DNA from 3 places in the Pseudomonas sp. MONT-RG-20F-20-E-7-02 genome. Region 1 is predicted to be linked to each of the others. Evidence: predicted binding sites of a transcription regulator. Region 1 holds the regulator's gene; each other region holds the start of a gene.
What was found. Region 1 encodes sigma-54, which starts transcription at its own class of promoters, with help from an activator protein. Its sites were predicted from a motif close to ANTGGCATNNANNTTGCTNT; they were not measured.

Region 1 (7,245 bases):
CCGCAATTGCGCGAGGCGGCGCTGCGCCAGAGCAGCAAGACTTACGTCGAACTGTTGAATTTCATCAGCGATCACGGCGAGTACCCACGTACCCATCGCTTGCTCGGTGGCACTGCGGCGCAATCGGATGCGTCGACCCGCAACAGTCCTTATTACGGAGCACATTGATATGTCCTACACCTTGCCTGCCTTGCCTTACGCCTACGATGCGCTGGAGCCGCATATCGATGCGCAAACCATGGAAATCCACTACACCAAGCACCACCAGACCTACATCAACAACTTGAACGCGGCGGTCGAGGGCACAGAGTTCGCGGGCTGGCCAGTTGAGAAGCTGGTGTCCAGCGTTCAGCAACTGCCGGAAAAACTACGTGCCGCCGTCATCAACCAGGGCGGCGGGCATGCAAACCACTCGTTGTTCTGGGCGGTGATGTCGCCAAAAGGCGGCGGCAAGCCTGAAGGTGCATTGGGCAAAGCAATCGAGGAGCAGCTGGGCGGTTTCGACAGCTTCAAGGACGCTTTCACCAAAGCCGCCCTGACCCGTTTCGGCAGTGGTTGGGCCTGGCTGAGCGTCACGCCGCAGAAGACCCTGGTGGTCGAAAGCAGTGGCAATCAAGACAGCCCGTTGATGAACGGCAATACGCCAATCCTCGGCCTCGACGTCTGGGAGCACGCCTACTACCTGCTCTACCAGAACCGTCGCCCCGAATACATCAACGCCTTCTACAGCGTCATCAATTGGCCGGAAGTCGCCGCACGCTACCAGGCCGCCCTGGCCTGATATTCACCCAATAACAAGATCTAAGGCCGACTATGGGCACTGAAATACTGGCGATCAGCAGCGGACGAATGTTTCGTTATGCGTTTGGCTCGCTGCTGCTATTGGCAGGTACAGCATTGCTGGTGGCCCACGGGTTGGCCTGGCTGGATCTTGAACCGCGCATCCTGCGCGCCTTGCAGGGCGGGGCGATTTGCGCGCTCGGCACGGCACTGGGTGCGGTCCCGGTGCTGGTTATTCGTCGAATGCCGGTGGCGCTCAGCGACACGTTGCTGGGCTTTGGTGCCGGCGTGATGCTGGCGGCGACGGCATTTTCGCTGGTCGTCCCAGGTATTGCTGCCGCTGAAAGCTTGGGGCTCTCGCCTTGGGGCGCCAGTGGGTTGATCAGCTTCGGCATCATGCTGGGGGCATTCGGGCTGTACCTGGTTGACCGCAAGGTCTCTGGTGCCAGCCCGGAAATGCTGGTGGGCACGCCGGATAAACCGGTTATACCGCCGCGTATCTGGCTGTTTGTGTTTGCCATCATTGCCCACAACATCCCGGAGGGCATGGCCGTCGGTGTCTCTGCCGGTGGCGGGATGCAGGATGCTGACAGCTTGGCCATGGGCATTGCCCTGCAAGACGTGCCGGAAGGTTTGGTGATTGCGCTGGTGTTGGCTGGGGCGGGAATGTCGCGGGTCAAAGCCTTTCTGATAGGTGCCGCGTCAGGTCTGGTTGAACCGGTGTTTGCCGTCCTCTGCGCCTGGCTGGTAAGCCTGGCCGAAGTACTGTTGCCTTTGGGGTTGGCGCTAGCCGCTGGGGCGATGCTGTTGGTGGTGACTCATGAAGTCATTCCCGAGTCACGGCGTAACGGCCACGAAAAGCTCGCCAGCCTTGGGCTGTGCATCGGGTTTTGTTTGATGATGGTGATGGATACCGCGTTAGGGTGAGGCTATTGCAGCCTCACACCCATCTTGAAGGTTGGGGTTATTCACCCTCGTCGAAGTAGTTATTGATCAACTCCACCAAGGCGTCCATCGCTTCCTGTTCTTGCTCGCCTTCTGTCTTCAAGTGGATCTTGGTGCCCTTGCCGGCGGCCAGCATCATCATTGCCATGATGCTCTTGCCGTCAACCATGGATTCCGGCGTGCGCCCCGCGCGGATCTGGCAGGGGAATCGCCCGGCAACACCGACGAATTTGGCTGAAGCGCGAGCGTGCAGGCCCAGCTTGTTGATGATTTCAATTTCCAGAGCGGGCATCGCGGGGGTGTTCCTTTCAGCTAAGGTCGCGGTGGCGAACCTGGACGTTCTTGAGGGTTTGTTGCAGCACCTGGCCGAGGCGTTCGGTCAGGTAGACGGAGCGATGGTGACCGCCGGTGCAGCCAATGGCAATGGTGACATAGGCCCGATTGCTCGCAGCAAACCGCGGCAACCATTTGAGCAGGTAGCTGGAGATATCCTGGAACATCTCCTCAACATCCGGTTGTGCGGCCAGGTATTCGGCCACGGGTTGGTCCAGCCCCGACTGATCACGCAGTTCAGGCTTCCAATAAGGGTTGGGCAGGCAACGCACATCGAAGACCAGGTCGGCATCCACGGGCATGCCGCGCTTGAAACCGAACGATTCAACGAGGAATGCCGTACCGGGCTCGGGCTGGTTCAGCAGACGCAGCTTGATGGCGTCGCGCAACTGATACAGGTTCAGGCCGGTGGTGTTGATCTTGAGGTCGGCGAGGTCAATGATCGGGCCCAGCAGGGTGGTTTCGTCCTCGATGGCTTCGGCCAGCGAGCGGTGAGGGCTGCTGAGGGGGTGGCGTCGTCGGGTCTCTGAGAAACGCTTGAGCAGTGTTTCTTCGTCGGCGTCCAGGTACAGCACGTCGCAATGAATATGCTTGGCACGTACTTCCTCGAGCAATTGCGGGAATCGCTCAAGGTGGCTTGGCAGGTTGCGGGCGTCGATTGAAACGGCAACCAGAGGTTGCGCCAGTTCAGTGTGGATCAGCGCACGTTCCGCCAGTTCCGGCAGCAGGCCTGCGGGCAGGTTGTCGATGCAATAGAAGCCGTTGTCCTCAAGAACGTTGAGGGCGGTGCTTTTACCCGAGCCAGAGCGGCCGCTGACGATGATCAAACGCATGATTACGGCCTGTTTTGTTCATCCAGGACAACCTGATAGAGCGCCTCATTGGTACTGGCACTGCGCAGTTTGTCGCGTACTTCCTTGCGGTCAAGCATGCTGGCTATCTGCCGGAGCAGTTCCAGGTGCGCATCGGTGGCAGCTTGCGGGACCAGCAGAACGAACAGCAGGTCGACCGGTGCGCCGTCGATGGCGTCGAAATCGATTTTTTCCTGCAGGTGCAAAAGTGCACTTACGGGAGCAGTACAGCCTTCCAGGCGGCAGTGAGGAATGGCGATGCCGTTACCAAAACCGGTGGAGCCCAGTTTTTCACGGTCAATCAGAGCCTTGAACACGACTTGCTCATCCAGCTCAGGCACTTCGCGGCTGATCAGGTTGGCAATGTGTTCGAGGGCTTTTTTCTTGCTGCCACCCGGCGCGTTCACGAGAGAACGGCCGGGGGTCAGGATGGTTTCAAGTTGGATCATGGGGGAGAGTTAACGACCTGTACCTTGCATCAGGTGCAGATTCTTTTCCTTATGCTTTATGAGTTGGCGGTCCAGCTTGTCGTAGAGAGCGTCAATCGCCGCGTACATATCTTCATGCTCCGCATTGGCGACGAGCTTCGCATTCGGTACGTGCAGGGTGGCCTCGATTTTCTGCTTGAGCTTATCGACCTCCATGATGACCTGCACGTTGGTGATCTTGTCAAAATGCCCCGCAAGCTTGTTCAGCTTGCTCTCGGTGTACTCACGCAGGGGCTTGGTGACTTCCAGCTGGTGTCCACTGATGTTGACTTGCATACAGCTTCTCCTTCGTTGCCAGTGCATAAAGCGGCAGGCCGGGGTGCCTGCCACTGGAACGCTATGGCCCGCCCGTCACATCAAACGCTTACGCTCGCTGGAAGGCGCGATCCCGAGGGACTCGCGGTACTTGGCGACGGTTCGACGGGCGACCTGAATGCCTTGTGCCTCCAGTAAACCAGCGATCTTACTGTCACTCAATGGCTTTTTCTGATTTTCCGCGGCAACCAGTTTTTTGATGATCGCGCGGATTGCCGTGGACGAGCATTCGCCGCCTTCGGAAGTGCTGACGTGGCTGGAGAAAAAGTATTTCAACTCATAAATACCCCGCGGGGTATGCATGAATTTCTGCGTGGTCACCCGCGAAATCGTCGATTCATGCATGCCCACCGCCTCGGCGATGTCATGCAGTACCAGCGGCTTCATGGCCTCATCGCCATATTCCAGGAAGCCGCGCTGGTGCTCGACGATCTGGGTGGCGACTTTCATCAGGGTTTCGTTGCGGCTTTGCAGGCTCTTGATGAACCAGCGCGCTTCCTGCAACTGGTTGCGCATGAAGGTGTTGTCGGCGCTGGTGTCGGCACGGCGAACAAAACCTGCGTATTGCGGGTTGACCCGCAGGCGCGGCACTGATTCCTGGTTCAACTCCACCAGCCAACGCTCGTTGTCCTTGCGCACGATCACATCGGGCACGACGTATTCAGCTTCGCTGGACTCAATCTGCGAGCCCGGGCGAGGGTTGAGGCTCTGTACCAGCTCGATGACCTGGCGCAGGTCGTCTTCCTTGAGCTTCATGCGGCGCATCAGCTGGCTGTAGTCGCGGCTGCCCAGCAGGTCGATGTAGTCGGTAACCAGGCGCTGGGCCTCAGCGAGCCAAGGGGTCTTGGCGGGCAGTTGGCGCAGTTGCAGCAGCAGGCACTCGCTGAGGGTGCGGGCGCCGATACCGGCCGGCTCGAACTGCTGGATGCGGTGCAGCACGGCTTCGATTTCGTCCAGCTCGATGTCCAGTTCCGGGTCGAAGGCCTCGAGGATTTCATCGAGGGTTTCGTCCAGATAGCCCTGGTTATTGATGCAGTCGATCAGGGTGACGGCGATCAGGCGATCGGTGTCGGACATCGGTGCCAGGTTCAGTTGCCAGAGCAAATGGCTTTGCAGGCTCTCGCCGGCGGACGTGCGGGTGGTGAAATCCCACTCGTCATCATCGTTGCTCGGCAGGCTGCTGGCGCTGGTCTGGTAGACGTCTTCCCAGGCGGTGTCCACGGGAAGCTCGTTGGGGATGCGTTCGTTCCAATCGCCTTCCTCAAGGTTATCCACCGTGGGGGCGGTTTCCTGGTAGGAGGGTTCCTGTACGTCGGGATTGGGTTTTTGCTCGATGTTATCGGCCAGCGGGTCTGCGTTATCGAAGTCGTCGCCTTCTTCCTGGCGTTCGAGCATCGGATTGGACTCCAGGGCCTCCTGGATTTCCTGTTGCAGGTCCAGGGTCGACAATTGGAGCAGGCGGATGGCCTGTTGCAGCTGCGGTGTCATCGTCAGCTGCTGGCCCATTCTCAGGACTAGCGATGGTTTCATGGCAGGGGCTTAACACCTTATTCGCCGGCGCAATGCGCCATCCACGACAGGGCGCGTGAGCGCCAAACATAAGCAAATTATATGCCTGATATCGGGGGCTTTGCCTAGAGCGCGGTAACAATAAAAAAATGGAGGTTTTTATTGACTCCCGCGCGCCTTGGCGAATGGCCAGACACCGCAGTGCTTACAGGCGGAACTCGTGGCCCAGGTACACTTCCTTGACCAGTTCGTTAGCCAGGATGGTGGCGGAATCGCCTTCGGCGATCAGCTGGCCATCGTTGACGATATAAGCCGTTTCACAGATATCGAGGGTCTCTCGGACGTTGTGGTCGGTGATCAGCACACCGATGCCCTTGGCCTTGAGGTGATGGATGATCTGCTTGATGTCGCCAACCGAGATCGGGTCGACGCCGGCAAACGGTTCGTCGAGCAGGATGAACTTCGGCGCGGTGGCAAGGGCGCGGGCGATTTCCACACGGCGACGCTCACCACCCGACAGGCTCATGCCCAGGTTGTCGCGAATGTGGTTGATGTGGAATTCCTGCAGCAGGCTTTCCAGCTCTTTGCGACGGCCGTCACGGTCGAGTTCCTTGCGGGTCTCGAGGATCGCCATGATGTTGTCGGCAACCGACAGTTTGCGGAAGATCGATGCTTCCTGGGGAAGATAGCCGATACCGGCGCGTGCACGACCGTGCATTGGCTGGTGGCTGACGTCCAGGTCGTCAATCAATACACGTCCCTGATCCGCCTGAACCAGCCCGACGATCATATAGAAGCAGGTGGTCTTGCCGGCACCGTTCGGGCCAAGCAAACCGACGATCTGGCCACTGTCGATCGACAGGCTCACGTCGCGTACGACTTGGCGGCTTTTATAGGCCTTGGCCAAGTGCTGGGCTTTCAGGGTTGCCATTAGTTCGCCTTCTTCGCAGCGGGTTTAGGCGCAGGCTGAGCCGCACCGTCTTTCTGCTTCGGCTGGATAACCATGTCGATACGCGGCTTCGGAGTGCCGATCTTCGCGCCGGTGGCGCGACCAGCCTGAGCGATCTGCTTCACGGTGTCATAGGTGATTTTCTCACCGTCTGTCGTGTTGCCATCGCTGCTCACAACCCTGGCCTGATCGATCAGGATGATACGGTTCTGCTGGGCGTGGTATTGGATGGTCTTGCCGTAGCCCTTGATCGGGGCAGGGTCGGCAGCGGCCTGCTTCTGTTCGAAGTAAGCCAGGTTGCCAACCGACGTCACCACGTCAATGTCGCCAGCGGGCGTACGCGTGAGCGTCACCGTGTTGCCGGTGATTTTCATCGAACCCTGGGTGATGATCACGCCGCCGGTGTAGGTGGCGACACCTTGTTTGTCATCCAGCTGCGCATCGTCAGCCTGAATGTGGATCGGTTGCTGGCTATCGTTCGGCAGAGCCCAGGCGCTCACGCTTCCCAGTGCTGCGCCCAGACCGAGCAAAATAGGGAGGGTTTTAACGAGCCTCATACTGTCCTCTTACGTTCGATAGCAGGTGTATCCTGCTTTCTTTCAAATACGCTTTCATTCCCTTGCCAGTCGATACACCGCCAGCGCCGTCGATTCTAACGTCTTGCTCGGTCTGCGCATATTGCTGTTGTGGGAAAACGGTCATGCGACTACTGGTAATGATGGTGTCGCGCTTCTTTTCGTCAGTGCGCGCAACGCGCACCGAGTCGATCAGTTCCACTTGAGTGCCGCCCTTGTTCACCTCACCGCGCTTGCTGGTGACGTGCCACGGGAACTCGGTGCCCCGGTAGAGGTTCAGGTCGGGATTGGTCAGCAGGCTGACGTCCGTGGCCTTGAGGTTCTCGACTTTATCAGCGGTCATTTCGTACTGAACCTTGCCATCGGGCAGGAACTGTATGGTGTGAGCGTTGATGGCGTAATAGGCGATAGCGCTATCGTCGACGGCCGCGACGGGCTTGTCGAGGAAGCGCTCCGGGCTGATATTCCAGTAGCCCACCGCCAGGAACAGCGCGGCGATG
Region 2 (7,245 bases), on a different contig from region 1:
TACGGCCAACTTCAAATGCCGCTCCGGCCGGGCCAATTGGTTGGTCACATCGAAGCTGTACCAGGCGTCATCCAGCCAGGCCTCGGCCCAGGCGTGGCTGGCCAGGTGCGTGCTGTCCTCCGAGTACAAATACCCCGACACATACCGCGCCGGAATCCCCAGGCTGCGCGCGCACGCCAGGAACGCATGCGTATGGTCCTGGCACACCCCCGCGCCCCCGGCGAAGGCCTTGGCGGCGCAGGTGTCGACTTCGGTGGCACCGGGCGTGTAGACCATCGACTGGTTGAGCGCGTGCATCAGGTCGATCAATGCAGTGCGGTCACGGCGTAGATGGCAGTGCTGCTCGGCAAAGCCACGCAGGGCTTCGTCGGGTTCGGTCAGGCGCGTGCTGCGCAGGAACGGAAACGCCGACTGGCTCTCGTGTTCCGCCTCGCGCAATTCGTCGATATCCACTTGGCCACGCGCGCCGATGATGATGGCGTCGTGGGGCTCGTCGAGTGTCAGCACATGCAGGATGTTGCCAAACGGGTCGATCTGGGCGCGCACCGGGCGCGGCAAATCCAGTTGCCAACTGAGCACGTGCTGGCGCTCGCTGTCGTGGGGCGTGAGGCGCAGGTATTGGATGCTGGCGCGTACCTGGTCTTCGTAGTGGTAGGTGGTTTCGTGGCTGATGGAGAGTCTCATGCGGCCTCCAGGTAGGAACTGTAGATGGCGTCGCCCAACTGGCGAACCAAGGGGATAAAGTCGGTCAGCCAGGCGTGCAGGCCTTCCTCGAGGATTTCGTCAATCGCGGTAAAGCGCAGGCGCGCGTCCATCTCGGCGGCCAGGCGCTGGGCCGGGCGACCGTTGAGGCCAGGCAGGCTGGCGAGGATCTGGTCGATCTCCTCGCTGCAGGCGCGCAGCGAACGCGGCACGTCGGCACGCAACAGCAGCAACTCCGCGACTTGCCGGGCGCCGGGGGCGTCGCGGTAGATCTCGGTATAGGCCTCGAACGACGACAATGCGCGCAGCAAGGCGCTCCACTGATAATAGGCGTGGGCCGTGCCGTCACTGACGGCGGCGGCCTGATCGCCGGCCATTTCGTAGCGCGCATCGAGCAGGCGCAGGGTGTTGTCGGCACGCTCGATAAACGTGCCCAGGCGAATAAAACGGAACGCATCGTTGCGCATGATGGTGCCGTAGGTGGCGCCGCGAAACAGGTGCGAACGCTCCTTGACCCATTCGCAGAACCGGCTCATGCCGTAGCGGCTGAGCCCCTGCTGGGCAATATCGCGAATATCCAGCCAGGTGGCGTTGATGTTTTCCCACATGTCGGCGGTGATTCGCCCACGCACCGCATGGGCGCTGGCCCGCGCGGCACCCAGGCAACTGTAGATGCTGGCCGGGTTGGCCGCGTCCAGCGCGAAAAAGTGCAGCAGGCGCTCGGCGTGCAGTTCGCCGTGGCGCTCGTGGTAATCATCGAGGGTGCCGGTGATCAGCAGCGGCATCGCCAACTCATGCAAGCCGTCACCGCGTCCGTCCTGGGGCATCAGCGACAGCGAGTAGCTGACATCGAGCATGCGCGCGAGGTTTTCCGCGCGTTCCAGATAGCGCGACATCCAGTACAAATCCGAGGCAGTTCTACTCAACATGGCATCAGTCCTCCACCACCCATGTGTCTTTGGTGCCGCCGCCCTGGGACGAGTTGACCACCAGCGAGCCTTCACGCAGGGCCACGCGGGTCAAGCCGCCGGGGACCACACGGGTTTCCTTGCCGGATAACACGAACGGTCGCAGGTCGATATGGCGCGGCGCAATGCCGTTTTCGACGAAGGTCGGGCAGGTGGATAAACACAGCGTCGGTTGCGCGATGTAGGCGTGGGGCTTGGCCTTGATGCGGGCGCGAAAGGCTTCGATTTCGGCTTTGGTGGACGCCGGGCCCACCAGCATGCCGTAGCCGCCGGAGCCCTGGGTTTCCTTGACGACCAGCTCGGGCAGGTTGGCCAACACGTGGGACAGCTCGTCAGGCTTGCGGCATTGGAACGTAGGCACGTTCTTCAGGATCGGCTCTTCATCCAGGTAAAAACGGATCATCTCGGTGACGAATGGGTACACCGACTTGTCATCCGCCACCCCGGTGCCAATCGCGTTGGCCAGCACCACATTGCCGGAGCGATACGCCGCGAGCAGGCCGGGCACGCCGAGCATGGAATCCGGGTTGAAGGCCAGCGGGTCGAGGAACGCGTCGTCGAGGCGGCGGTAGATCACGTCGACAGCCTTGGGGCCGTCGGTGGTGCGCATGAATACGCGGTCGTCGCGCACGAACAGGTCGGCGCCTTCCACCAGTTCCACGCCCATTTCGCGAGCGAGAAACGCATGCTCGAAGAACGCGCTATTGAAGCGCCCAGGTGTGAGCACCACCACGCTGGGGTTATCCAGCGGGCTTGAGCTTTTCAAGGTGTCGAGCAGCAGGTTGGGGTAATGGTCGATGGGTGCTATGCGCTGGGCGGCGAACAGTTCGGGGAACAGGCGCATCATCATCTTGCGGTCTTCGAGCATGTAGCTGACGCCGCTCGGCGTGCGCAGGTTGTCTTCCAGCACGTAGTAAGTGCCGTCGCCATCGCGTACGAGGTCGACCCCGGAGATGTGGGAATACAGATCGCGGTGCAGGTTCAGGCCCTGCATGGCCAGTTGGTACTGCTCGTTGGCCAGCACTTGTTCCGCGGGGATAATCCCGGCCTTGATGATGCGCTGCTCGTGATACAGGTCGGCGAGAAACATGTTCAGCGCCTTGACGCGTTGGATGCAGCCGCGCTCGACGATCCGCCATTCACTCGCCGGAATGCTGCGCGGGATGGTGTCAAAGGGGATCAGGCGCTCGGTGCCCTGCTCGTCCCCGTAAAGGGTGAAGGTGATCCCGGCGCGGTGGAACAGCAAATCGGCCTCACGCCGGCGCTGGGCCAGCAGCTCGGCCGGCGTATCGGCCAACCAGCGGGCGAACTCGCGGTAATGGGGGCGGACCAGACCTGCCCCGTCGTACATTTCATCGTAATAAGTGCGGATCATGCCGTACTCCTTGTCACCCGGGCGCTAGAACCATCGCAAGGCCCGTGCCAGCGGCATAAACACTTAAAAATCAGTGAGTTGAATTAACCCCGGAATCTAGCTGCACCGTCCTGGTGCGCAGAATGCCCGGCGTCATGTCCCGCGCTTCATCACAATGCGGGCTTTGACTATCAACAGCATAGCCAGAGTTGATTTCACTGCTCGCCTGCCCCTGCGGATAATCACTCCCATCTGCTGAACAGGATGCGTCCTACAGCTTCAGCGAACCGCTCTTCCCTTTGGCCACCCTCTTTGGGTGGCTTTTTTTTGGTGCAGGAACCTGCGACGCAAGTTCCGCGAATATTCCTGGCGCACAAACAAAATCGGCCGACCCAAAAGGTCAGCCGATACGCTGTGTTGCTCATAAAGTGCCGCTACATGGGTAACCCACGCACCTCCTGCTTGACGCCCCATCCCTCGATGATCCCGCCCAAAGGCTCGACCACCGCTTCAAAGTCTTGCTCGAAGTCTCCTATGCCGTCGTAGGTTGCGAACATGATTTTGCTCAGTTCCAGGTACCAGGCGCCATCATCGCGCGCGCTGACCTGGGCATTCAGGGATTCCCCACGAAATCGACCCGCAGCCCTGCGCGCCCGTTCCTCATCCGGGAAAATGGCGTAGAACTCAATGGGGTGAAAACGTGAGAAGTCAAAACCGCCTTCTTTCATGCGGCGCAGTACGTTGGTGCTGATGTCTTCTTGATAGGCTGTGCTCATGAAACGTCCTCCTCAAACTGATGGATAGACTTTCCGTGCTTCCCGAAGACCGCGCCCTGCTGGCGCGGGTGCTACGGCATTAACGTCACTGCGGGAAAACAAGCATGTAGCTGACAAGACCAGACCTTAGCGATTCATTCGCTGATCTCACTTGCAGAGTAGCGCGAAGCTATCACCTCCACCAGAGGCGCTTGAATGACATACAGGGAATGTTCAGGCGGCGGGCGAGATGTCGAGGATTTGAATGCTGTTCTGGTCTTTGAGAATCTTGACCGTAGGCTCGGGTTTACGGCCCTCAAGGTCATTGAGGTCGAGCTCGGCAGCCACGGGCACGAGCTTGTTACGAATCATGTGTGCCGCATCTTCGAGGCTGGGCTTGTGATCGCAGGTGAACTGCTCGACGGACTGTACGCCGTGATCATCAACGAAGGTAATTTGCCACATTTGCATCGGTGCCTCCTCGATAAAACCCGTGTGTGGGCTTACAACTATCTGGACCTTGAGGGCTCGGCAAACGTTCCACTCAAGTCAGGAGGCACCCGATTAACTGCGGTTATTTTTCAGCGTGTTCTTTCAACGCTTTCAAGGTGTTGAACGGCGCGTCCACCACAAACTTGTTGGCCAACCACGACGGCACGCTGCCACCTGGCTCGGTGTGCACCTGGTAGGTCACTTCGGTCTGGTTGTCGCCTTTGGGCACCAGCTTCCAATAGCCATCTACCTGGGCCACGCGCACGTAGCCTTTGACTTCCGGCTGGTAGGTCGGCACTTCCAGCAGTTTACGGGTCACGGTGCCGTCAGCCGCCTTGGACGTGGTGATCTCAAGGATCGAGTCGCGGTCGGTCACAGGGAACGGTGCCTTGAACTGGGTGTAGGTCCAGCTCTTGTCACCTTCGGTCTTGAGCAGTTTTTGCGATTTGCATTCGTGGATCCAGGAGCAGGCACCGGCCACGTCTTCCTGCAGGGCCTGGATCTTGGCGACCGGCGCCTTGATCACGGTCACGCCGCGATACGCCTTGTACTTGGAGCCGGCAATTTCGCTCAGGGACACCTTGATACCGTCTTCGTCCTTGGCGACTTGCCAATCCTCAGCCTGGGCAGTGGCAGCAAACAACACTGTAAAACCGCACAACACAGCCATTCGTTTCAGCGAACCCATCGTTGTATTCCTTATTGTTGAAGTTCTGATAGTAAAGCCCATCAAGCCGCCGTCATCTGCTCCCACCAACCGATCAACCGGATCGCATCGGCCTGGTCGGTGCCACAGACATCCGGATCCGCCTTGAAATCACTGCACACCGCTGGGCGTTCCGGTTGGCCAAACAGCTGGCATAGCTGTTCAACCGACAGGTGCAGGCAGCGTTCGCCCGCCGGTTTGCCGTTAGGCATTCCAGGTAATGGCGAACTGATGGAGGGGGCGATGCAGCATGCGCCACAGCCTTCACGGCATTTCATGACCAGCAGGTCCTCGACGACTCAATAGGGATGGCCGGGCTAGAGTACGCCCTTAAACAGTCGTTTTAAAATGGTCTAACAGGGGTTTTTCACACAAAAAAAAAGTGACTGACCAGTCTGCGACAGATGGTCAGTGGGCAACGTCACCTTTGCGGAAAAATTTATTGCTTGAATTCGAAGTCCAGCGCCGCGCCTTCCACGTCGCGGCGCTCCTCGTTGCGCAGTTGCAGCTTCATCTCATTGCTGAGCAGGCGACCGTTGATCTGGAACGCACTGTTGTCGGCGGGCTTTTCACCAAACATCGGCGGCAGCAAGGGCACGCTCTTGGGTTTGGGCATGGTACCGATGGGTTGCAAGTGCCTGACCATTTCCGACGGCAGGGACAAGTCCAACTGTGCCGATGGCAGTTTGGTCTGGGTCACTTCATGGGCGGATTTGGATTTGCTCGCAATCGGTGCGCGCTTTTTAACGGTGGCGGCTTTCTTCTTGGTCGCCGGGGCTTTTTTAGCCGGGGCCGGCTTTTTCGCGGCAGTTTTCTGCGCGGCATTGGCGGCGGGCTTGTTTTCAGCCACAGGGGCTGCCGCCAGCACCGTGCCAACATTGCACAGGCTTAACAGGCCAATCACCACAGCAGCGCGAAAAATAGAGGTCATATCGCCAACAGCATTAACGGCAGAGGGCCATATGCTCGCTTTTTGTGCGCGGCCTGACAAGTCTGGTGAAAAGCCCGCTACCGTTAATGTCCCCTTTAGACGCCTCAACCGACACTATAAAAGTCCGGCTGCGGTTTCCTGACACAGCTGGCTGGCCAGCATCCCCAACGTCATCAGCGCCCGCTCTGCCTCGCGGTTCCACGGCGTACCGCAATTGAGGCGAATACAGTGGTTGAACTGTTCCGTATTACTGAAAATCACCCCCGGTGCGATGCTGATGCCCTGCTGCAATGCGCGTACGTGCAGTTCCTGGGTATTGACCCGTCCGGGCAAACTGACCCACAAGATGAAGCCGCCGGTCGGGCGAGTCATCTGTGTGCCTTCCGGGAAGTATTGCTGCACCGCCAATTGGAAGGCGCTGAGATTCTTGCGGTATTCCTGACGGATGTAACGAAGATGGCGGTCGTAACCGCCGTTCTCCAGGTAAGCCGCAACCCCCATCTGGGTCACGCTGCAGGCCGAGTGGGTGCTGAACATCTGCAGCCGCTGGATTTCCTGCTGGTATTTGCCGGCGATCATCCAGCCGATGCGCACACCGGGAGACAGGGTCTTGGAAAAGCTCGAGCAGTAGATCACCCGGTCGAGGCGGTCGTAGGCTTTCAGGGCCTTGGTGCGGCCCAGTTCGAACATCAGCTCGCCGTAGATATCGTCCTCGACAATCTGGATATCGAAATCCGAAGCCAGGCGCAGCAACTGTTTCTGGCGTTCCTCGGGCATGGTTGCGCCCAACGGATTGCTCAAACGCGTGGTCAGCACCAAGGCCTTGATCGACCATTGGTTGGCCGCCAGTTGCAGGGCCTCAAGGCTCATGCCGGTGGACGGGTCGCTGGGGATCTCGATGACTTTGAGGCCCAGCAGGTCAGCCAGTTGCAGCAAGCCGTAATAGGTCGGTGATTCGGCGGCGATCAAATCGCCTGGGCGGGTCAGCACGCGCAGCGACATCTGCAACGCATCGACGCAGCCGTGGGTGATCACCACTTCGGAGGGGTCCACCACCACGCCGGCGTCGCGCATGCGAATCGCCACCTGGCGGCGCAGCGGCTCAAAACCGGGGCTGAACATGTAGCTGAATGCCCGTGGGCTCTGGAAGCGCGTGACCTTGGCCAGTTGCTGGTGCAGCGCACGTACCGGCAGGTAATCCACACTCGGCACGGCGGCGCCCAACGGGAATACGCCTTCGCGGCGTGACTCGACCAATACCTGCTGGATGATGCTGCTGCGGGTGACCAACCCCGGGCGCTCGACCCGCGCGATGTCCGGCGTCGGCGCCGTCAGCG
Region 3 (7,245 bases), on a different contig from region 1:
CAGTTCGGCCACGGCAATCGACGGGTGAGTGTCGTTGAGCTGGATGGCGGCGTGTTCGCCCAGGCTCAATACCGAGCCGTGCATGTTTTTGTGGCGGCGCAGCAAGTCCTGCAGCGAGGCGGAGACGAAGAAGTATTCCTGACGCAGGCGCAGTTCCTGCCCTGCTTCGGTGCTATCGGCCGGGTAAAGCACGCGGGAGATGCTTTCGGCGCGGGCCACTTCGGCCACGGCGCCCAAGTGGTCACCAGCGTTGAAGCGTTCCAGATGCAGGTCTTCGACGGCGCGTGCACGCCACAGGCGCAGGGTGTTGACGCTGGCGCCGCGCCAGCCGACGACTGGGGTGTCGTAGGCGACTGCGCGCACGGTTTCATTCGGCGACCACACTTGGATCATTTTGCCGGAGGCGTCCGCCAGGGTTTCGACGCTGCCGCCAAAGCCGATCGGGTAAATCACTTCGGCGCGCTCGAATTCCCACGGGTTGCCAAAGTCCAGCCAGCGTTCGGTCTGTTCCTGCTGCCAGCCATCGACAATCGCCTGGCGGAACAAGCCGTGCTCGTAACGAATGCCATAACCGTGGCCGGCAATGCCCAAGGTCGACATGCTTTCCATAAAGCACGCGGCCAGGCGGCCCAGGCCACCGTTGCCGAGCGCCGCGTCGGGCTCCAGCAGGCGGATGCGTTCCAGGTCGACGCCCAGCTCGGACAACGCTTCGCGCGCAATCTCCAGCACGCCCAGGTTGCTCAGGCTGTCGTAGAGCAAGCGACCGATCAGGAATTCGAGGGAGAGGTAATAAACCCGCTTCTGGCCTTTGCGGTAGATACGCCGCGTGTGGTCCATCCAGTGATCGACCATCTGGTCGCGCGCGGCCAGGGCAATGGCTTCGAACCAGTCATGGTCGAAGGCGTGGTCGGGGTCTTTGCCCACCGCGTAGGTAAGTTTGGTCAAGACAGCATCGCGGAATGCGGCTACCTCTGCTTCTCGTGCAAGCGGTTCCTGAGACATCGGTGCGACCTCGGGCGAGATTGAAGGAGTTGCTAGAGCCTAGTCGGTCTGACAGACGGTAGACGGTCTGGTTCGGCAGTTTTTTAACTCATTCACCTTTGCCGGAATTTAATGCAGGGGTCGTGCCCAATTGGCCTTTGCGTAGCCTTCGGGCTGAAAGCCGCAAAATATTGTTCAAAAAATCATCAATCCCGGTATTATCGCGCGCCCGGATATAGCCCCACCTTGGAACCCTGATGAAGCCTCAACTGATCGCCGCTGCGGAACTCGACCGTCTCGAGACCTGGCAGAAATATTCCGCCCACATGTGCGGTGGCTGCGTGTCCAGCTGCTGCACGCTGCCGGTTGAGGTGAAGATCAAGGACCTGATCCGCATTGGCATCGTCGATGAATTCGAACGCGGCGACCCGCCGAAGAACATCGCCAAGCGTTTGCAGAAGGAAGGCATCGTCGAGCGCTTCAATTCCAAATCCGAGATTTTTACCCTGCAGCGCATGAGCAACAACGATTGCCTGTACCTGGATCGTAAGACGCGCTTCTGCACTATTTATGACAAGCGCCCGGATACGTGCCGCAACCACCCAAAAATCGGGCCGCGCCCGGGGTATTGCGCGTATAAGCCGAAGGAAGTGGTGCGCGAGACCAAGTTCAAGACCCTCGACAAGTTCTGATGATCGTTCCCACGCTCTGCGTGGGAACGCCTCTTGTGACGCTCCGCGTCCCGCCTCTTAGTGCGGACGCGGGGCGTCCGGGGCTGGATTCCCACGCAGAGCGCGGGAACGATCAGGCATAAAAAAACGCCCCCGGCCTTTCGACCGGGGGCGTTTTTCATTCAGCCTGAGTTAACTCAGTTCTTGGCTTTCTTGGCAGCGCGGGTACGCTCGCCTTCGTCCAGGATCTTCTTACGCAGGCGGATCGACTTAGGCGTAACTTCGCACAACTCGTCGTCCTGGATGAATTCCAGAGCCTGTTCCAGGGTGAAGCGAACAGGTGGAACCAGAGCGATGGTTTCGTCTTTACCCGAAGCACGCATGTTGTCGAGCTTCTTGCCTTTGGTTGGGTTGACGCCCATGTCGTTGTCACGGCTGTTCAGACCAACGATCTGACCGTTGTAGATCTCTTGACCGTGTTCAACGAACAGCTTGCCACGCGCCTGCAGAGTTTCCAGGGAGTAGGTCAGCGCCTTGCCGGTTTCTACCGATACCAGAACACCGTTCTGACGGCCGGACATGTCGCCGGACTTCATGGTGTCGTAGCGATCGAAGATCGAGGTCAGGATGCCAGCACCGTTGGTCAGGGTCAGGAACTGGTTACGGAAACCGATCAGACCACGAGCAGGGATGTTGTATTCCAGACGTACACGGCCTTTGCCATCCGGCACCATGTTGGTCAGGTCGCCCTTACGCAGGCCCATCTCTTCCATGACCTTGCCCTGGGATTCTTCAGGGGTGTCGATGGTGACGTTTTCGAACGGTTCCTGCTTCACGCCGTCAACCTGACGGATGATCACTTCAGGACGACCAACGCCCATTTCGAAGCCTTCGCGACGCATGGTTTCGATCAGTACCGAGAGGTGCAGCTCACCACGGCCGGAAACCTTGAACTTGTCAGCCGAGTCGCCTTCTTCAACGCGCAGAGCAACGTTGTACAGCAGCTCTTTGTCCAGACGTTCCTTGATGTTACGGGACGTCACGAACTTGCCTTCTTTACCGCAGAAAGGCGAGTCGTTTACCTGGAAGGTCATGGAAACGGTTGGCTCGTCAACGGTCAGAGGCTTCATCGCCTCGACGTTGTCCGGCTGGCACAGGGTGTCGGAGATGAACAGCGAGTCCATACCGCTTACGCAAACGATGTCACCGGCAAACGCTTCTTCAACGTCGATGCGGTGCAGACCGTGGTGACCCATCAGCTTCAGGATACGGCCGTTGCGTTTCTTGCCGTCGGCGCCGATGGCGACAACCGGGGTGTTCGGCTTGACGCTACCACGAGCGATACGGCCAACACCGATAACACCCAGGAAGCTGTTGTAGTCCAGTGCCGAGATTTGCATCTGGAACGGGCCTTCACGGTCAACTTTTGGCGCTGGTACGTTGTCGACGATCGACTGGTACAGCGGGGTCATGTCTTCAGCCATGTCGGTGTGTTCCAGACCGGCAATGCCGTTCAGGGCCGAGGCGTAGACGACTTTGAAATCCAGCTGTTCTTCGGTAGCACCCAGGTTGTCGAACAGGTCGAAGATCTGGTCCAGAACCCAGTCCGGACGTGCGCCTGGACGGTCAACCTTGTTGATGCACACGATCGGACGCAGGCCGGCTTCGAAAGCCTTCTTGGTCACGAAACGGGTTTGCGGCATAGGGCCGTCTTGGGCATCAACCAGCAGCAGAACGGAGTCAACCATCGACATTACGCGTTCAACTTCGCCGCCGAAGTCGGCGTGGCCCGGGGTATCCACGATGTTGATGTGGTAGCCGTTCCAGTTGATGGCGGTGTTTTTAGCCAGGATGGTAATACCGCGCTCTTTTTCCTGGTCGTTGGAGTCCATCACGCGCTCGTCGTTGAGCTCGTTGCGCTCCAGGGTGCCGGATTGACGCAAGAGTTTGTCTACCAGGGTGGTTTTACCATGGTCAACGTGAGCAATGATGGCGATGTTACGTAGATTTTCGATCACTTGTGTATCTCGATCAGAGGATTCGGTGTGCTGACAGGTCGTGGCAGCGATTAACAGTAGAGTCAGGCCTTGCCGTTACAGCTTGACGGCAGAGTCGGGGGGCCGGTGACGCAGGCCACAGGCAAACAGCCCCGGGCTCTTAGCTCGGTCGATAAACGCGCACATTGGCATGCCCCTCACTGAGCAAATGGTGGGCATGCAGGCGACTCATCACGCCTTTGTCGCAATACAGCAGGTACTGACGGCTGTTATCCAGTTCCTTGAAACGCGCGTTCAATGCATAGAACGGCAGCGTTTGCACGTCGATGCCAGCGATTTCCAGTGGCTCATCTTCAGCGGCATCCGGGTGACGGATGTCGACGACGATCTGGCCGGCCAGGGCTTCGCTGACTTCTTCGATTTGCACGTCTTGGCCCAATTCGTCGATTACGCGATCGATCGGCACCATTTTGGCGTTCTCGAGCGCACGCTCCAGAATCGCCATGTCGAACTGTTGTTCTTCGTACTCCACGCGGTTGCGCTTGGCGTGGGTCTTGGGGTTCACCGAAATGACCCCGCAATATTCAGGCATGTGCTTGGCGAAATCCGCCGTGCCGATTTCTTCGGCCAGGTCGATGATGTCCTGCTTGTGACTGGCGATCAGCGGGCGCAGCACCAGCTTTTCGGTCACGCAGTCGATCAGCGACAGGTTCGGCAGCGTCTGGCTGGACACCTGGGAGATCGCTTCACCGGTCACCAGTGCGTCAATCTGCAACTGATCGGCGATTCGGGACGCAGCGCGCAACATCATACGCTTCAATACCACGCCCATATGACTGTTATCGACTTTACCGAGAATTTCGCCGAGCACTTCCTCGAACGGCACGCTTACGAATAGCACGCGTTGGGAGCTGCCGTACTTCTTCCAGATAAAGTGCGCGACTTCCATCACGCCCAATTCGTGTGCACGCCCGCCCAGGTTAAAGAAGCAGAAGTGGCTCATCAGGCCGCGGCGCATGATCTGGTAGGCCGCCACGGTGGAATCGAAACCGCCGGACATGAGAACCAGGGTCTGTTCCAGCGCGCCCAGCGGGTAGCCGCCGATGCTGTTGTGCTGGCTGTGGATCACAAACAACCGTTGGTCGCGAATTTCCATGCGCACTTCAATTTGCGGCGCTTTCAGGGAAATTCCGGCGGCGCCGCACTCGCGACGCAGCTTGCTGCCGACGTATTTCTCGACGTCCATGGAGCTGAAGGTGTGCTTGCCGGCGCGCTTGCAGCGCACCGAAAAAATCTTGCCTTCAAGCTCGCTGCCGTAGTGCAGTTTGCACTTTTCGGTGATGTCGTCGAAGTCGCCCAGCGGGTACTCATCCACCTGCAGGAAATGCGCGATGCCCGGCATGCAGCTCAGGCGCTCGGTCATGTCCTTCAAGGCTTTGGCGTCGGTAATACGGGTTTCCAGCTCGAGATTGTCCCACACGCCGTTCACCACCACAGCCGGGTCCAGGTCTCGGAGCACGGCACGGATGTTCTTGGCCAACTGACGGATGAAACGCGTCCGTACCGGTCGGCTTTTGATGGTGATCTCGGGGAAGACTTTAACGATTAATTTCATGGAAACAGCGCGCGCCGGGCCTGCTGAAAAAGGGGGGCGCGGATTATAGCGGAAATCGCTCAAGGTTTAACCAGTTAATATGCATTGCGCTCTGCACGCACCAAAACGGGTCATTCACTTAAATTAACGCTACATTGCAGTGCGTTATTTATTCCGCTTCAGCGGATTGCACCGTTATAGGGGCCATTTTGAAGCAAAAAGGCCATGTTGGCGCACTGGCATGCAATTTGCTCTCTTGTGAGGCAGGTTGCCTTGGTCGAGTATTCGCGCCGGCATCACCCACATTCTAAGGGCTAACTCCACTACCCCAGCCCGAAGCCACCCGGAGGACACCATGTCGAAGTCGGTTCAACTCATCAAAGATCATGACGTTAAATGGATTGATCTGCGCTTCACGGACACTAAAGGTACTCAGCACCACGTGACCATGCCGGCTCGCGACGCGCTGGATGATGCTTTCTTCGAAGAAGGCAAAATGTTCGACGGTTCCTCCATTGCTGGCTGGAAAGGCATCGAAGCCTCCGACATGATCCTGATGCCGGACGACAGCACTGCCGTTCTCGACCCGTTCACCGAAGACCCAACCCTGATCATCGTCTGCGACGTGATCGAGCCTTCAACCATGCAAGGCTACGATCGCGACCCACGTGCGATCGCCAAGCGTGCCGAGGAATACCTGAAGTCGACCGGCATCGGCGACACCGTATTCGTAGGCCCGGAGCCAGAATTCTTCATCTTTGATTCGGTCAAGTTCAAGTCCGACATCTCCGGCTCCATGTTCAAAATCTTCTCCGAACAAGGTTCGTGGATGTCCGACCAGGACATCGAAGGCGGCAACAAAGGCCACCGTCCAGGTATCAAAGGCGGCTACTTCCCGGTTCCTCCGTTCGACCACGACCACGAAATCCGTACCTCCATGTGCAACGCCATGGAAGAAATGGGCCTGGTCATCGAAGTTCACCACCACGAAGTGGCGACTGCCGGCCAGAACGAAATCGGTGTGAAGTTCAACACCTTGGTTGCCAAGGCTGACGAAGTTCAGACCCTGAAGTACTGCGTACACAACGTGGCTGATGCCTACGGCCGTACCGCTACCTTCATGCCTAAGCCACTGTACGGCGATAACGGTTCGGGTATGCACGTTCACCTGTCCATCGCCAAAGAAGGCAAGAACACCTTCGCTGGCGAAGGTTATGCCGGCCTGTCCGACACCGCCCTGTACTTCATCGGCGGTATCATCAAGCACGGTAAGGCCCTGAACGGCTTCACCAACCCGTCGACCAACTCCTACAAGCGTCTGGTCCCAGGCTTCGAAGCTCCGGTAATGCTGGCCTACTCGGCTCGCAACCGTTCCGCCTCGATCCGTATTCCTTACGTGTCCAGCCCTCGTGCTCGCCGTATCGAAGCGCGCTTCCCGGATCCAGCAGCCAACCCATACCTGGCCTTCGCTGCCCTGGTAATGGCCGGCCTGGACGGTATCCAGAACAAGATCCACCCTGGCGACGCCGCCGACAAAAACTTGTACGACCTGCCGCCTGAAGAGGCCAAAGAGATCCCACAAGTGTGCGGCAGCCTGAAAGAAGCCCTGGAAGAGCTGGACAAGGGCCGTGCGTTCCTGACCAAAGGCGGCGTATTCAGCGACGACTTCATCGATGCCTACATCGAGCTGAAAAGCGAAGAAGAAATCAAAGTACGCACCTTCGTACACCCACTGGAATACGAGCTGTACTACAGCTGCTGATCCGGTAGCGCTGCTTATCGCGGCGTAACGAAAAAGACCTCCTTCGGGAGGTCTTTTTTTTGCCTGGGGTTTGTGCAAACTCACTGCATCGGGCGTGCAAATCCTATTTAAAATGTGGGAGCGGGCTTGCCCGCGATAGCACAGTAACAGCCGCCCGGTGTATTGCTGACACACCGTCATCGCGGGCAAGCCCGCTCCCACAGGAGATCACCCTTGAAGTTTGGATTTGTATTCGCCCTG

Region 2: the regulator sigma-54 is predicted to act here: its motif matches at 3,078-3,097, upstream of L8I05_RS00530 (circularly permuted type 2 ATP-grasp protein).
Region 3: the regulator sigma-54 is predicted to act here: its motif matches at 5,479-5,498, upstream of glnA (glutamate--ammonia ligase).

Annotation. Positions count from the first base shown of each region.
Region 1 covers NZ_JAKNQN010000007.1:229,767-237,011, forward strand. The annotation lists gene L8I05_RS21150 (hypothetical protein) at 1-168, shown strand, start outside; gene L8I05_RS21155 (superoxide dismutase) at 170-781, shown strand; gene L8I05_RS21160 (ZIP family metal transporter) at 814-1,707, shown strand; gene L8I05_RS21165 (HPr family phosphocarrier protein) at 1,745-2,017, opposite strand; gene rapZ (RNase adapter RapZ) at 2,034-2,891, opposite strand; gene ptsN (PTS IIA-like nitrogen regulatory protein PtsN) at 2,894-3,358, opposite strand; gene raiA (ribosome-associated translation inhibitor RaiA) at 3,368-3,673, opposite strand; gene L8I05_RS21185 (RNA polymerase factor sigma-54) at 3,749-5,242, opposite strand; gene lptB (LPS export ABC transporter ATP-binding protein) at 5,427-6,152, opposite strand; gene lptA (lipopolysaccharide transport periplasmic protein LptA) at 6,152-6,727, opposite strand; gene lptC (LPS export ABC transporter periplasmic protein LptC) at 6,714-7,245, opposite strand, start outside.
Region 2 covers NZ_JAKNQN010000001.1:103,753-110,997, reverse strand. The annotation lists gene L8I05_RS00540 (transglutaminase family protein) at 1-684, opposite strand, end outside; gene L8I05_RS00535 (alpha-E domain-containing protein) at 681-1,631, opposite strand; gene L8I05_RS00530 (circularly permuted type 2 ATP-grasp protein) at 1,636-3,045, opposite strand; gene L8I05_RS00525 (ribonuclease E inhibitor RraB) at 3,459-3,800, opposite strand; gene L8I05_RS00520 (hypothetical protein) at 4,014-4,250, opposite strand; gene L8I05_RS00515 (START domain-containing protein) at 4,354-4,959, opposite strand; gene L8I05_RS00510 (YkgJ family cysteine cluster protein) at 5,001-5,255, opposite strand; gene L8I05_RS00505 (translation initiation factor 2) at 5,417-5,908, opposite strand; gene L8I05_RS00500 (PLP-dependent aminotransferase family protein) at 6,023-7,245, opposite strand, start outside.
Region 3 covers NZ_JAKNQN010000005.1:230,107-237,351, reverse strand. The annotation lists gene L8I05_RS16800 (glycogen/starch/alpha-glucan phosphorylase) at 1-1,002, opposite strand, end outside; gene L8I05_RS16795 (YkgJ family cysteine cluster protein) at 1,239-1,673, shown strand; gene typA (translational GTPase TypA) at 1,850-3,670, opposite strand; gene thiI (tRNA uracil 4-sulfurtransferase ThiI) at 3,810-5,264, opposite strand; gene glnA (glutamate--ammonia ligase) at 5,599-7,005, shown strand; gene L8I05_RS16775 (chorismate mutase) at 7,219-7,245, shown strand, end outside.